DNA from 2 places in the Mesorhizobium sp. M7A.F.Ce.TU.012.03.2.1 genome. Region 2 is predicted to be linked to the other one. Evidence: predicted binding sites of a transcription regulator. Region 2 holds the regulator's gene; the other holds the start of a gene.
The links. The regulator PhoB, encoded in region 2, activates phosphate uptake and scavenging genes when phosphate is short. The targets are predictions, from matches to a motif close to TGTCATNNANCTGTCAT.
Positions count from the first base shown of each region.

Region 1: EJ079_RS21000 (esterase-like activity of phytase family protein) is a predicted target of PhoB. The motif match lies at 2,769-2,785, and genes of this name have one in related genera.

Region 1 covers NZ_CP034779.1:4,299,965-4,306,957, forward strand. The annotation lists gene EJ079_RS20990 (MATE family efflux transporter) at 1-155, opposite strand, end outside; gene EJ079_RS20995 (L,D-transpeptidase) at 298-1,083, shown strand; gene EJ079_RS21000 (esterase-like activity of phytase family protein) at 1,169-2,653, opposite strand; gene EJ079_RS21005 (FAD-dependent oxidoreductase) at 2,896-5,307, shown strand; gene EJ079_RS21010 (trimethylamine methyltransferase family protein) at 5,320-6,873, shown strand.
Region 2 covers NZ_CP034779.1:2,523,267-2,530,259, reverse strand. The annotation lists gene EJ079_RS12210 (ATP-binding cassette domain-containing protein) at 1-8, opposite strand, end outside; gene EJ079_RS12205 (sugar ABC transporter permease) at 20-1,372, opposite strand; gene xylF (D-xylose ABC transporter substrate-binding protein) at 1,515-2,555, opposite strand; gene EJ079_RS12195 (ROK family protein) at 2,826-4,073, shown strand; gene phoB (phosphate regulon transcriptional regulator PhoB) at 4,090-4,779, opposite strand; gene phoU (phosphate signaling complex protein PhoU) at 4,796-5,503, opposite strand; gene pstB (phosphate ABC transporter ATP-binding protein PstB) at 5,530-6,354, opposite strand; gene pstA (phosphate ABC transporter permease PstA) at 6,372-6,993, opposite strand, start outside.

The sequences.
Region 1 (6,993 bases), 1.8 Mb from region 2:
GAACCGTTGAGCGACTGCAGCACGTTGGAGCCGAGCACCGGCAGAGCGAACAGCAAGAGCGTGCGCGGGATCGGGCCGCTGGTCAGGTCGCCGGTGCGCCGGCGCGGGGGATTTTTTTCGTCCATGGCGGGCAGCTCGGCGACGGTTTGTTTCAAGTCGCGTCCGCGATGATTGCCGATACAACGGAACGCAGGTTGTGCCTTGATCTAATCATGTTCTCAAAGCTTCCGGAATGGGATATTGATCCTCGATGCGTGGGGCCGCATTCCTATCAGATCTTGGATAAGCCGGGGGGTCATGTCCGATATTCCGCTGTTTTCTGTGCGCCTGAACCGGCGCGCGTTTCTCGGTGCATCCGCTTTGGGCGCCCTGGCTGTTTCGGCGTGTACAACAACAGACGTGGCGCCGCCGCCGCCGGATGCAGCACCGCCGAGCGATCCGGCTTTCGGCGATGCCGCAAGCATGTATGCGGCGCGTGTCGACGAGGGCTATCAACTGCCGGCAATCCCGGTTGCCAAGGTCGATCCGAAATTCGTGCGCCAGATCGTGGCTGATCCGACCGGGGAGAAACCCGGCACGATCGTCGTCGATACGTCTGAGCACTTCCTTTATCTGGTGCGCGAGGGCGGCACAGCTATTCGCTATGGCGTCAGCCTTGGCAAAGCCGGTTTCGGATGGACCGGCAGCGCCGTGGTCCAGGCGAGGAAGAAGTGGCCGGTCTGGACGCCGCCGCCGGAGATGATCCAGCGCCGGCCGGAACTGGCGAAATACAAGGACGGCATGCCGCCCGGCCCGCAGAGCCCGTTGGGCGCCCGCGCGCTGTATCTGTTCCGCGACGGCAAGGACACGATGTACCGGCTGCACGGCACGCCGGAGTGGGATTCCATCGGTAAGAACGCTTCGTCGGGCTGCGTGCGCTTCATGAACCAGGACATCATCGACCTCTACAGCCGCGTCAACGGCCCCGCTCAGGTCTTCGTGCGTCCCAACCTGTCGGCCGCCGGCAAGATCATGGCCGTGTCGAGCAGAACCGCCGAGCCGATCGATGCGGGCGTCCCGAAGGACGCGGAGTTCTTGAAGTAAGCCTTCTCAATCAATCTGCCTGGAAAAACACCAGCAATAGTGCTCCGGGCGGACGCGCCAAGCGCGCCCGTCCGTGCAGTGGTCGTTACTTCTTGGCCAAACCCGGCAGCGTGACCTGATAGACCAGGAACATGGTGTCGACATTGGCGCCGTCTTCGGCCTTGTAGGGCGCGCCGACCTGAAAACCGTCCTGGGCGAGGAAGTCGTTGTCGTTGGCGACGAACAGGAAGTAGTCGTCGGGCAGCTTCGCATCGAGCACGCTGACCACCGACATCGCCTCCCACTTCTCGGACAGGTTATCCTGGTCATTGGGCGCGCCATTGTGCAGGCCGAAGCGGCCGAGCTCGGCACTGTCGTTGATGTCGATGAATGGCGTCAGCTTGGCCGGTGTCACCGATGGGTCGACGACGCCTTTGGGGGCGACCGGCCTGTCAGCGCCGTCGAAGGCGCCGCCGGCGATGTCGGTCGCGGTGGATAGGTCGACGACGTTGACCTGGCGATAGAGCGAGGCGTCGCCCTTCAGGCCCTGGCCGTTGCCGCTGTCGCGCGCCAGCATCAGGAAGCTCTTGTCGGAGAGCGCCACGATCTCGCTCTGCGCGGCGACCTTGGTCTTGCCCTTGGCATCCCTAAACACCGGCAGCGGCACGACATATTCGTGCGCCAATTTGAGATGGGCGAGGTCGGACGCGTCATAGACCAGCGCCCTGGTGTTTTGGCGGGTCGAGCCGGAATCGCCGCCGTCCTGCCTGGCCGCCGACTGCAGCACGGCGATCAGGAACTTGCCGTCGGGCGTCATCGCCATGCCTTCGAGGCCTTGATTGTTCTGGCGGCCGGTGTCGGGATCCTTCGGATCGGGCTCGGCGGCACCGGGTCCCGGATTGTCCGAGGCGAAGTTCGGCGTGCCGTGGCGCATCGGCACCAGCGCAGCCGGTGGCTGGGTTGCCGACAGCAGATGCCCGTCGGCGGAAAACCGATAGATGTTCGGGCCGTATTCGTCGGAGATGAACATCGAACCATCGGGCAGCCGCACGATCGCCTCGTTGTCGAGCGCCAGCTTGCCATTGTCGGCTTGCGGCAGGATCGGCATGTCGCCGCTTGCCGCGCGCACGCCGTTGAGCGGATCGAGGCCTGTGGCATCAGCCCCCTTGTCGTCGGTGAGAAGCATGGTGTCGGCGAGCGTTGCCTTGACGCCGGTCTGCTGCTGGCCGGCAGCAGGTGCCGCACCTGGTGCCACCGGGGTAAACTCGATGGCGACGGTGTTGAGGCGCGGCCGGTAGTCGGTGGTGCCGACGACATTGTAGCCGCGATCCGGCAGCAGCCAGAGCGAACCTTTGTAGCCGGCGGCCTCATGCGTCCAGCCTGATGTGTCGATCGACATGCCCGAGCCCGAACCAAACGTCTCGCCGAACTTGTCGCGCTGAGCGGCCGGGATGCGGCCGACGCCGACCAGCCCTTTGTTGACAAAGCTCGTGCCGCCGACGGTCGCGGTGCTGTCGGCGAGCGCCGGCGTCAAGGCGGTGAACAAGGCCAGCGCGACGCCGAGCGACGCGGTTCGATATAGGTGTTTCATGGATAATCCTCTTTGTGACGGATGTGCCGGAGCGGCCGCGGGACGAAAAACTGAAAGAGGTGCGACATCGATGATGCCGCGCAAGCCTCCCCGAAACGCGGTCTACGGCGCGAACATGATGCTTGCGTGACAGCGCGCAGTGCATGCCGGCGGTCGACGAAAAACGATGCGCGCGCGGTACTGGACACTTATGTCTAGTGCGTATATGGTCCAGCCTTCGGACTAACCGTGGAGGGGAAGCCTTGAAGTCGCACTACCGCGCAGTCGTCATCGGGGGTGGCGTGGTCGGAGCCTCCGTCCTTTATCATCTGACGCGATTTGGCTGGAGCGATGTGGCGCTGATCGAGCGCGCCGAACTGACGGCCGGTTCGACCTGGCACGCGGCGGCAGGCTTCCATGCGCTCAACGCCGACCCCAACGTGGCGGCGCTGCAGGACTACACCATCAATCTCTACCGCGAGATCGAGGCCGAATCCGGCTGGGATATCGGCCTGCATATGACCGGCGGCGTCAACATCGCCAGCGATCCCGCGCGCTGGGAGTGGCTGAAATCGGCCTGGGCGGTGTTCCAGTCGGTCGGCATCGAGACCGCTAGGTTGGTAACGCCCGACGAGATCAAGGCGATCTGCCCGATCGTCGACGTCACCGGCGTGCTTGGCGGCCTGCATGATTCCAACGAAGGCCATCTCGACCCGTACGGCACGACGCACGCCTATGCCGGCGCTGCAAAAAAGCGCGGCGCCGACATCATCCTGCGCAACCGGGTCGTCGAGCTGAAGGCGCGCGCCGACGGCCGCTGGGATGTCGTCACGGAGCAGGGCACCATCATCGCCGAGCATGTCGTCAATGCCGGCGGGCTGTGGGCAAAGCAGCTCGGCCGCATGGCCGGCGTCGATCTGCCGGTGACGCCGATGGAGCACCATTACTTCATCACTGAGGACATTCCCGAGATCGCGGCGCTGGACAGGGAAATCGGCATCGCCGTCGATCTCGACGGCTTTTCGTATCTCAGGCAGGAGCGCAAGGGCGTGCTGCTCGGCGTTTACGAGCAGAATCCAAAGCACTGGAACATGGATGGCGCGCCGTGGGACTACGGCATCGAGCTGATCCCGGAAGACATCGACCGCATCAGCCCGGAACTCGCCAAGGCGCATGAGCGCTTCCCTTGCCTGGCGACGGCCGGCATCCGCAAATGGGTCAACGGCGCCTTCACCTTCACACCGGACGGCAATCCGATCGTCGGGCCGGTGCGCGGCCTAAAGAACTACTGGGTCGCCTGCGGCGTCATGGCCGGTTTCAGCCAGGGCGGGGGCGTCGGCAAGTCGCTTGCCGAATGGATGATTTATGGCGAGCCGCAGGCCGACATTTTCGGCATGGACATCGCCCGCTATGGTGCCTTCGCCGCGAACCGGGAATATCTCAGGCAGACGACGCGCCAGTTCTACTCGCGCCGCTTCGTCATGACCTTTCCCAATGAGCGGCTGCCCGCCGGCCGGCCGCTGAAACGCCCCGGCGCCTATGACGGCATGACGGAAGCGGGATGCGAATGGACGGCTTCCTGGGGGTTGGAAATCCCGGCCTATTTCGCGCCGATGGGGTTTGCCGAGAACACGACGCTGCGGCGCTCCAACGCCTTCGACATCGTCGGCGACGAGGCGCTGCAGGTGCGGCGCGCCGCAGGTCTCGTCGATATCTCGGCCTATGCGCGCTATGCGGTCTCAGGCCCCGGTGCCGAGGCGTGGCTCGACCGGCTGCTCGCCTGCAGATTGCCGAAGCCGGGGCGGGCCGGTCTGGCGCCGATGCTCGGCCATGACGGACGGCTGAAGGGCGACCTCACCGTCTTCAACTGGGGCGGCGGCGACTATTGGCTGATGGGCTCCTACTATCTCCGGGAATTCCACATGCGCTGGTTCGAGAGCCATTCGGTTGAAGGCGTCACCGTCGCCGACCTCTCCGACACGATGAGCGGCTTTCTGCTGACGGGGCCGAATGCGCGAGAGATTCTGGAGCGTACGACGCATCAGGATGTGTCCGGCGCAGCGCTGCCGTTCATGGCCTGCGGCGCATTCGACATCGGCATGGTGCAGGCACGTGTGGCGCGGCTGTCGATATCAGGCGAACTCGGCTTCGAAATAAGTTGCCCCGCGACCATGCATGCCACTCTGCGCGACACGCTGCTGGCTGCGGGCGAGGATCTCGGCTTGGCCGAAATCGGATACTATGCCCTCAATGCGCTGCGGCTGGAGAAGAGCTTTGGCATCTGGTCGCGTGAATTCACGCAAGGCTATACGCCGGGCCAGACCGGTCTCGACCGGTTCATCGCTTTCGGCAAGAGCGACTTCATCGGCCGCGAAGCAGCGTCGAAACAGCGGGAGGCCAGCAGCGGCCAATGCCTGGTGACGCTTGAAGTCGACGCGCTCGATGCCGATGCCAGCGGCTTCGAGCCGGTCTGGCATCAGGGCCGGCGCGTCGGCTTCGTCACCTCGGGCGGTTACGGTTATACGATCGGCAAGAGCCTGGCGCTGGCGCTGGTCGACCGCGATTTCGCGGGCGAGGGCACCGCGCTCTCCGTGCATGTCGTGGGGGAGGAACGGCCGGCGCATGTCGTCGCGGCCTCGCCCTATGATCCCCTGGGCAAGGCAATGCGGCAATGAGGAGGATTTCCGATGGTCGATGACGCGGCACGGGACGGCAGGCGCGAGCGCCGGCGTGGACGCACGGGCGAGGCCGGCAGCGAAAGCAGCCGCCGTCCCAATTACCATTCGCTGAAGAACCCGTTCCTGCCGCAGCCGATCTTTTCTGATGATCAGGTGGCCGCGATTCACGAAACGGCGCTGCGGGTGCTGGAAGAGCTCGGCATCAAGGTGCTGCTGCCGCAGGCGCGTGAGCACTTCGCCAGCGCCGGCGCGCTGGTCGATCCGGACACCGACATGGTGCGCATCGGCCGCGACATGGTGACGGCGGCACTCGCCTCGGCGCCGAGATCGATCCACGCTCACGCCGGTTCGCGCGCCCGCGATCTGACGCTGGAGCTCGGCTCGATGACCTTCCTCGCCGGATGCGGGGCGCCGAACGTCACGGATCTCGAGCGCGGCCGGCGGCCGGGAACACTGGCGGATTTCGAGGATCTCATGCGGCTGGTGCAGCATTTCGACGTGCTGCATATGCTGGGGCCCTGCATCGAACCGCAGGATGTCGACAACCGCTTTCGCCACTATGCCGTCAACCGCGCGCAGCTGACGCTGTCGGACAAGCTCCCGTTCGTCTTCGCGCGCGGCACCCCGCAAGTCGAGGACGGGTTCGAGATGATTCGTCTGGCGCGCGGCCTGTCGCAGGACGAGTTTCTGGCAAATGCATATTGCTACACCGTCATCAACACCAACTCGCCGCGCCAGCTCGACATCCCGATGGCGCAAGGCATCATCGATTTCGCCCGCGCGGGCCAAATCTCCGTCATCACGCCGTTCTGCCTGGCGGGCGCCATGGCGCCGATCACGGTCGCCGGCGCGCTGACGCTGCAGCATGCCGAAGCGCTCGCCGGGCTGACGCTGGCGCAGATCGTGCGGCCGGGTGCGCCGGTCGTCTACGGTTCGTTCTCCTCCAATGTCGACATGAAGTCCGGCGCGCCGGCCTTCGGTACGCCCGAGCACGTCAAGGCGACGTTGGGCGCCGGTCAGCTGGCGCGCTTCACCGGACTGCCGTGGCGATCGGGCGGCGGCAGTGCCGCCAACATCTCAGACGCGCAGGCCGCGCACGAGACGCAGTTCGCGCTGTGGGGCTCGGTGCTGGCCGGGGCGACGATGTGCATCCATGCCGCCGGCTGGCTGGAGGGCGGCCTCAGTGTCTCCTTCGAGAAACTGATCACCGACATCGAGGCGCTGCAGACGGTGGCTGAACTTTGCGCCGCGACGCCCGGCGATACCGATACGATCGGCTTCGAGGCGATCGCCGAGGTGCAGCCGGGCGGCCACTTCTTCTCGGCCGGCCACACCATGGCGCGCTACCGCACCGCCTTCTACGAACCGCTGGTGGCCGACTGGTCGAATTTCGGCAACTGGACGCAGAGCGGCTCGAAGACAGCGAGCGAGCGCGCCACCGGCGTCTGGAGGCGGGTGCTTTCCGATTTCGCGCCGCCGGCAACGGCTGCCGCCACATCAGGCGTGCTGGATGAGTTTATCGCGCGGCGCACGGCAGAGGGCGGAGCGGCGCCGGTGTCTTAAGGCCGGCTTTCGCTGATCGCCCTGGTTGTGGCGCGATCCGGAACCTGCAGCGCCTCCCGCGCATTCAAGGTTGCGGCCGGTTCACTGCGGCACCGGTGTGCTGTTTGAGGGGAGGACGAC
Region 2 (6,993 bases):
TCATTCATGGCATGCCCTCCTAGACGCGCTTGCGATAGACGGTGTCGAGCCACACGGCGATGACCAGTACGGCCCCGACGACGATGCTCTGCAGCGGCGAGTCGACGCCGAGCAGCACCATGCCGGACTGCAGCGACTGCATCAGCAGCGCGCCCAGCATGGCGCCGATGATCGTTCCCGATCCGCCGGCAAGCGACGTGCCGCCGATCACGGCGGCTGCAATGACGAGCAGTTCGTCGAGCGTTCCAAGCACGTTGGTGGCCGAATTCTGCCGGGCCGAGGAGATCGCCGCGGCAATCGTGGCCAGCACGCCCATGATCATGAACACCTTCATGGTGATCCATCGCGTGTTGATGCCGGCGAGATTAGCCGCCTCGGGATTGCCGCCGATGGCGAACACATAGCGGCCGAAACGGGTGCGGTTGGTGATGAAGGTCATCACCAGCCCGACGGCGACAGCCATCAGCACCGGTATGGCGATACCGTGGGCGATGAACAGGCCGCCTTCGGGAACGGTGATGTTGTTGGCGGCCGCATATCTGTTCACGATGCCGATCGGCCAGGGGTAGGAGTTGGCGAGCCAGACCGCACCCATGATGGCGCCGCAGGTGACGACTCCAAGCAGCGCCTCGGCCCAGATCGGACGTAGCGGAAACCGGAAACGCTTGCGCTGCACCCGCCCGTTGAACAGCCCAAACACCACGGCGAGGCAGGCGACGATCCCAACGATCCAGCTCCAGGTCGCGCCGATCGATCCCGCCGGCCCACCGCCCATCAGCTGAAAAGTGGCGTTAAGCGGCGCCACGGTCTGGCCTGAAGTGACCCACCAGGCGGCACCGCGCCAGACCAGCAGGCCGCCCAGCGTCACGATAAAGGCGGGCACTTCGAGATAGGCGATGACGAAGCCTTGAAAAGCGCCGATCAACAGGCCGAGCGCCAGGCCGATGACCAGTGCCAGGACCCAGATCCACGGGTTGCCGAGTTCGAGCCCGACAAAGCGCACCAGGAAATGCACCTGGGCAAATCCCATCACCATGCCGATCAGGCCCTCGGCGGAACCGACCGACAGGTCGATGTTGCGCATGACGATGACCAGCACCATGCCGCAGGCCATGATGGCAACCGCGGACGTCTGCACCGACAGGTTCCACAGATTGCGCGGCGTGAGAAAGGTGCGGCTGTCGAAATCGAGCGGATTGACGCCAAGGCGCAGGCTGGAAATGACATGCAGCCCAATCCAGATGACCAGCAGCGCGCCGATCATGCCGAGCATGCGGGTGTCGATCTCGGTCGCCTTCAGGAACCGGGCGACGGCGCCGAGTTCCGACGCGCGCGCCGTATCGGTCTGCGGGTTTGACGTCGTATCGGTCATGGTTTCCTCCCACCGGCTGGCCGTCTGACGCGCATGCCGGAGCCCAGCCTAGAAGCTATCCGCATGATGCGGAAACAGAATTCTTTGAGAAAACGCCGCGGCTTTTGGGCCGCGGCGTTCAGATATTTCAAAGTGGTACGGATCAGTTGCAGGCCGCCACGGTGCCGGCGGCGACACCCGCGCAGACTTCGTCCTTCTTGATCCAGCCGGCGTCGATGACGACGTTGAGATTGTCCTTGGTGATGGCAACCGGGGTCAGGAACAGCGACTTGACGGTGTTGCCGCCCGGCGTCGTGAAGTCCTTGGCGCCGGCGATGTCGCTCGTCTTCTTGCCGTCGGCCAGTTGCGAGGCGATCTCGGCGGCATTCTTGCCGAGCTCCCGCGCGTCCTTCCACACCGACACGGTTTGCGTGCCGAGGGCGATGCGGTTCAGCGCGGCGTGGTCGCCGTCCTGACCCGAGACCGGCACGGTGCCGGCCAAGCCTTGAGCCGTCAGCGCCGCGACGACGCCACCGGCAGTGCCGTCATTGGCCGCGACCACCGCGTCGACCTTGTTGTCGTTGGCGGTCAGGAACTGCTCCATGTTCTTCTGGGCGTTGGCGGGCAGCCAGCCATCCGTGTAGGCTTCGCCGACATTCTTGATCTTGCCGCTGTCGATGGCTTCCTTGAGCACTTCCATCGAGCCCGAGAACAGGAAGTCGGCATTGGGATCGGCACCGGAGCCCTTGATGAAGACGTAGTTGCCTTCCGGCTTGACCTTGAACACTTCGCGGGCCTGCATGCGGCCGACTTCCTTGTTGTCGAAGGTCAGATAGAAGACGTCCTTGTTCTCGATCAGCCGGTCATAGCCGACGACCGGAATGCCTTCGTCCAGCGCCTTCTGCACGGCCGGGCCGATGGCCGAAGCGTCCTGCGCCAGGATGATCAGGGAATTAGCGCCCTGCGAGATCAGGCTTTCGACATCGGTAAGCTGCTTGCCGGGATTGGACTGCGCATCGGCGGAGATGTACTTGTCGCCAGCGGCCTCGATCGCCGTCTTCATGGCGGCTTCGTCGGTCTTCCAGCGTTCTTCCTGGAAGTTGGACCACGAAACGCCGACGACCTTGTCCTTCGCCTGCGCGACAGACGCGAGCGTCAGCGACATGGCGGCACCCGCCAGGATGGCGGCCGTGAATCTTTTCATATTATCCTCCCTGCGCCGCGTATGGCGCGACCAAACTGACCCGAGGGCCGGCACAGAGGCTCTATTTTTTCGAGCCTCGAAAAAATACTGGGCCAACGCCCGAACGCTGTCAACATCGATTCTGATGGATTTTGATGTCATTTCGAGTTTTTTTCGAGTCTCGGAATAAATAAATGACACGGCCTGCAGCTTCTGCCAGTATTTACCGGCGTCACCGACAGCGTTCCAGGGGCAGGAGGAACCGCGGCGACCGGGAGGATATGAAAGAACATGTCGGTCGGAATCCGCCACGACGATCTGCGCCGCCGCAACCGCGCCATGGTGATCGCGGCAGTGCGCCGCGCCGGACAGCCGTCGCGAACCGAGATCGCCGCGACCACAAGCCTCAGCCATTCGACCATCTCGGCGATTTCAGCGGACCTGATCGTCGAAGGCATCCTGACCGAAAGCAAGCCGAGCGAGGCCGGCTCACTCAAACGCGGCCGGCCGCAGGTCGGCCTCAGTCTCAATCCGGAAGCGGCCGCGGTAATGACCGTGGTGCTGTCGCTGAACTTCCTCTCCGTCGCCGTCATCGACTATGCCGGCCAGGTAATATCCGAGGAACAGCGCCGGCTGGACACGCTGACGATGTCGCGCGAGTCGCTGATCGGGGAATGCACGGCCATCGTGCGGCGCCGCCTGGCAGATCCCGACCTGGACGTGCGCAGCATCGCCCGCATCGCGCTGGCCATCCAGGGCATCACCGACACCCGTGCCCGCGCCATGCTGTGGTCGCCGATCACGCCGCACACCGACATCGCCTTCGCTGACATATTCGAAGACCAGTTCGGCATCCCTGCCATAATGGAGAACGACTGCAACATGATGGCGGTGGCGCTGCGCTGGCGCGACCCCGATCGTTACCGCGACGATTTCATCGCTATCCTTTTGTCGCACGGCATCGGCATGGGACTGGTGCTGAAGGGCGAATTGTTCACCGGCACCCATTCTTCGGGCGGCGAATTCGGCCACATGATCCATCGGCCGAACGGCGCGCTATGTCGCTGCGGACGGCGCGGCTGCGTCGAAGCCTATGCGGGCAATTACGCCATCTGGCGCAACGCCAGGCAGATGGGCGAGGATGCAGAACCCGTTGCCGATGTCAGCGACGCCGACATGCGCGCCCTGGCTGCCGCGGCCCGCGAAGGTGACGGACCCGAACGGGAAGCCTATCGCAAGGCCGGCGAAGCGCTCGGCTACGGCCTCGGCAGCCTGTTCGCGCTGATCGATCCGGCGCCGGTCGCCATGGTCGGTGTCAGCGCCGCCGCCTTCGACCTGATCGAGCCGGCATTGCGGCAAGCGATTGCCCAGACCGCCGGCGGCCAGCATTCCAAATCGATTTCCTTCGACACCGAGCCGAACGAACTGCCGCTGATCCGCGAGGGCTGCGCCATGCGGGCGCTGATCTTCGTCGATCAGGAGATTTTTGCGCCGGGCGTGCAGGCGAGATCCGGTTTCGGCGGCAAGAACGTGGCGTGAGTTCAAACGAGGGAGTTCAGTCCTCTCGGATGGCGTATCCGGCCCCACGGATCGTGCGGATGACATCAGGCATACGGCCATTGTTGACCGCCTTGCGCAGCCGGCCGACATGCACGTCGACCGTGCGCTCGTCGATGTAGATCGTCTCGCCCCAGACATTGTCGAGCAGCTGGCTGCGCGAGAACACGCGGCCTGGATGGCGCATCATGAATTCGAGCAGGCGGAATTCCGTCGGCCCAAGCCGGATCTCGCTCTTCTTGCGATAGACACGGTGCGACTCGCGATCGAGCACGATATCGCCGACCTTTAGCACGCTGGACAGCACTTCCGGCTTGGCCCGGCGCAGCAGCGCCTTGACCCTGGCCATGAACTCTGGCGTCGAGAAGGGCTTGACCAGATAGTCGTCGGCGCCGGTCGACAGGCCGCGCACGCGGTCGCTTTCCTCGCCTCGCGCGGTCAGCATGATGATCGGCAGCCGCTCGGTCTCGGGACGCATTCGCAGGCGCCGGCAGAGTTCGATGCCCGAAACCGCAGGCACCATCCAGTCGAGCACCAGAAGATCGGGAACGTTCTCCTGCAGCCGGATTTCGGCCTCATCGCCGCGCGTCACCACCTCGACCTGGTAACCTTCGGATTCAAGATTGTAGCGGAGCAGCACGCCTAGCGGCTCCTCATCCTCCACCACCATGATGCGTGGTGCGATCATCGGCTGGTCACCCCTGTTATGCCGCTGGCGCGGACATTGCCGTCTCGTCCTGCTTCGGACGATTGGCTGGCAGCTGCGTGCCGGTCAAAACATAGTAGGCATTTTCGGCGATGTTGGTCACGTGGTCGCCGATCCGCTCGAGGTTCTTGGCGCAAAACAACAGGTGCGTGCACGCCGTGATGTTGCGGGGATCTTCCATCATGTAGGTCAGCAGCTCGCGGAACACCGAGGTGTATTTGACGTCGATGCGTTCATCATTGTTTCTGAGCGTGGCAAGCGCTGCCGCGTCAGCGGCGGCATACTCGTCGACGACCCCCTGCACCTGGATCAGCACCAGCTGCGCCATCGCGTCGATCGAATGCGAAAGATCGTGCGGCGTGACGCTCAGCCCGACAGTGCCGACGCGCTTGGCGATGTTCTTGGCAAGGTCGCCGATGCGCTCGAGGTCGCCGGCCATGCGGATCGAACCGACCACCGCACGCAGATCGTTGGCCATTGGCTGGCGCTTGGCGATCAGCGTGATGGCGCGATCGTCCAGCTCGCGCTGGCGGGCATCCATGATGGCATCGTCGGAAACCACGCGCTGCGCCAGCGCATTGTCCGAATTGAGCAAAGCCTTGGTCGAGCCACTGACCATCGAGCGGGCGAGATCGCCCATGTCGCGGATCAGCTGGCTGATCTGCTCCAGATCCTCATCGAAAGATGCAACGGTATGTTCACCCATGATCTTCGTCCCTCATATGCCTGAGCTCAGCCGAACCGGCCGGTGATGTAGTCCTGGGTGCGTTTGTCGTCGGGGGTGGTGAACATCTTGTCGGTGGCGCCCTCCTCGACCAGATAGCCTAGATGGAACATCGCGGTGCGCTGCGACACGCGCGCTGCCTGCTGCATCGAATGGGTGACGATGACGATCGTATAGTTCTGGCGCAGTTCGTCGATCAGTTCCTCGACGCGAGCAGTGGCGATCGGATCGAGCGCCGAACACGGCTCGTCCATCAGGATCACCTCGGGCGACACGGCGATGGCGCGTGCAATGCACAGACGCTGCTGCTGGCCACCGGAAAGACCCGTGCCAGGTTCCTGCAAACGGTCCTTCACCTCGTTCCAGATTGCCGCCTTCTTCAGGCTCGACTCGACGATCTGATCCATGTCGGCCTTGCGCTTGGCCAATCCGTGGATGCGCGGGCCATAGGCGACGTTCTCGTAGATCGACTTGGGGAACGGATTGGGTTTCTGAAACACCATGCCGACGCGCGCCCTGAGTTCGACGACATCGATGTTCTTGTCGTAGATGTCTTCTTCGTCGAGCGTTATCTTGCCGGTTACCCGCGCGGAATCGATGGTGTCGTTCATGCGGTTGAGGCAACGCAGGAAGGTCGACTTGCCGCAGCCGGAGGGGCCGATCAGCGCCGTCACCTGATTCAGGCGGACGTCGAGATTGACATCGAACAGCGCCTGCTTCTCGCCATAGAACACGCCGACCTTGTCGCCGCGCATTTTGATCACTTCGTTCGACTTGGCGTTCATCTTATCGCCCACTGCGTTTTCAAGGGACTGTTCGGTCATGATGTTCATACCAAAATGCCTTTTTTCTACCAGCGCCGCTCGAACCGACGCCGAAGCACGATCGCGGTGATGTTCATGGCCATGAGGAAGACGAGCAGGATGATGATCGCGCCCGACATGCGCTCGACGAAGGCGCGTTCGGCCTCGTTCGCCCACATATAGATCTGCACCGGCAGCGCGGTGGCCGGATCGAAAGGCGTCGTCGGTGGATCGGCGACGAAGGCGACCATGCCGATTAGCAGCAGGGGCGCGGTTTCACCGAGCGCACGCGCTAGACCGATGATGGTGCCGGTGAGGATGCCGGGTGCGGCAAGCGGCAGGATGTGCTGGAACACCATCTGCATCTTGGAGGCGCCAAGACCGAGAGCCGCCGAGCGGATCGACGGCGGCACCGCGGCAAGTGCAGCGCGCGTCGCGATGATGATCGTCGGCAGCGTCATCAGTGTCAGCACCAGGCCGCCGACGAAAGCGGCGGAGCGCGGCATGCCCAGGAAATTGATGAACACCGCGAGGCCGAGCAAGCCGAAGACGATTGACGGCACCGCTGCCAGATTGTTGATGTTGACCTCGATAAGGTCGGTGAAACGGTTCTTCTTGGCGAACTCCTCCAGATAGATGGAGGCGGCGACGCCGATCGGTAGCGCCAGG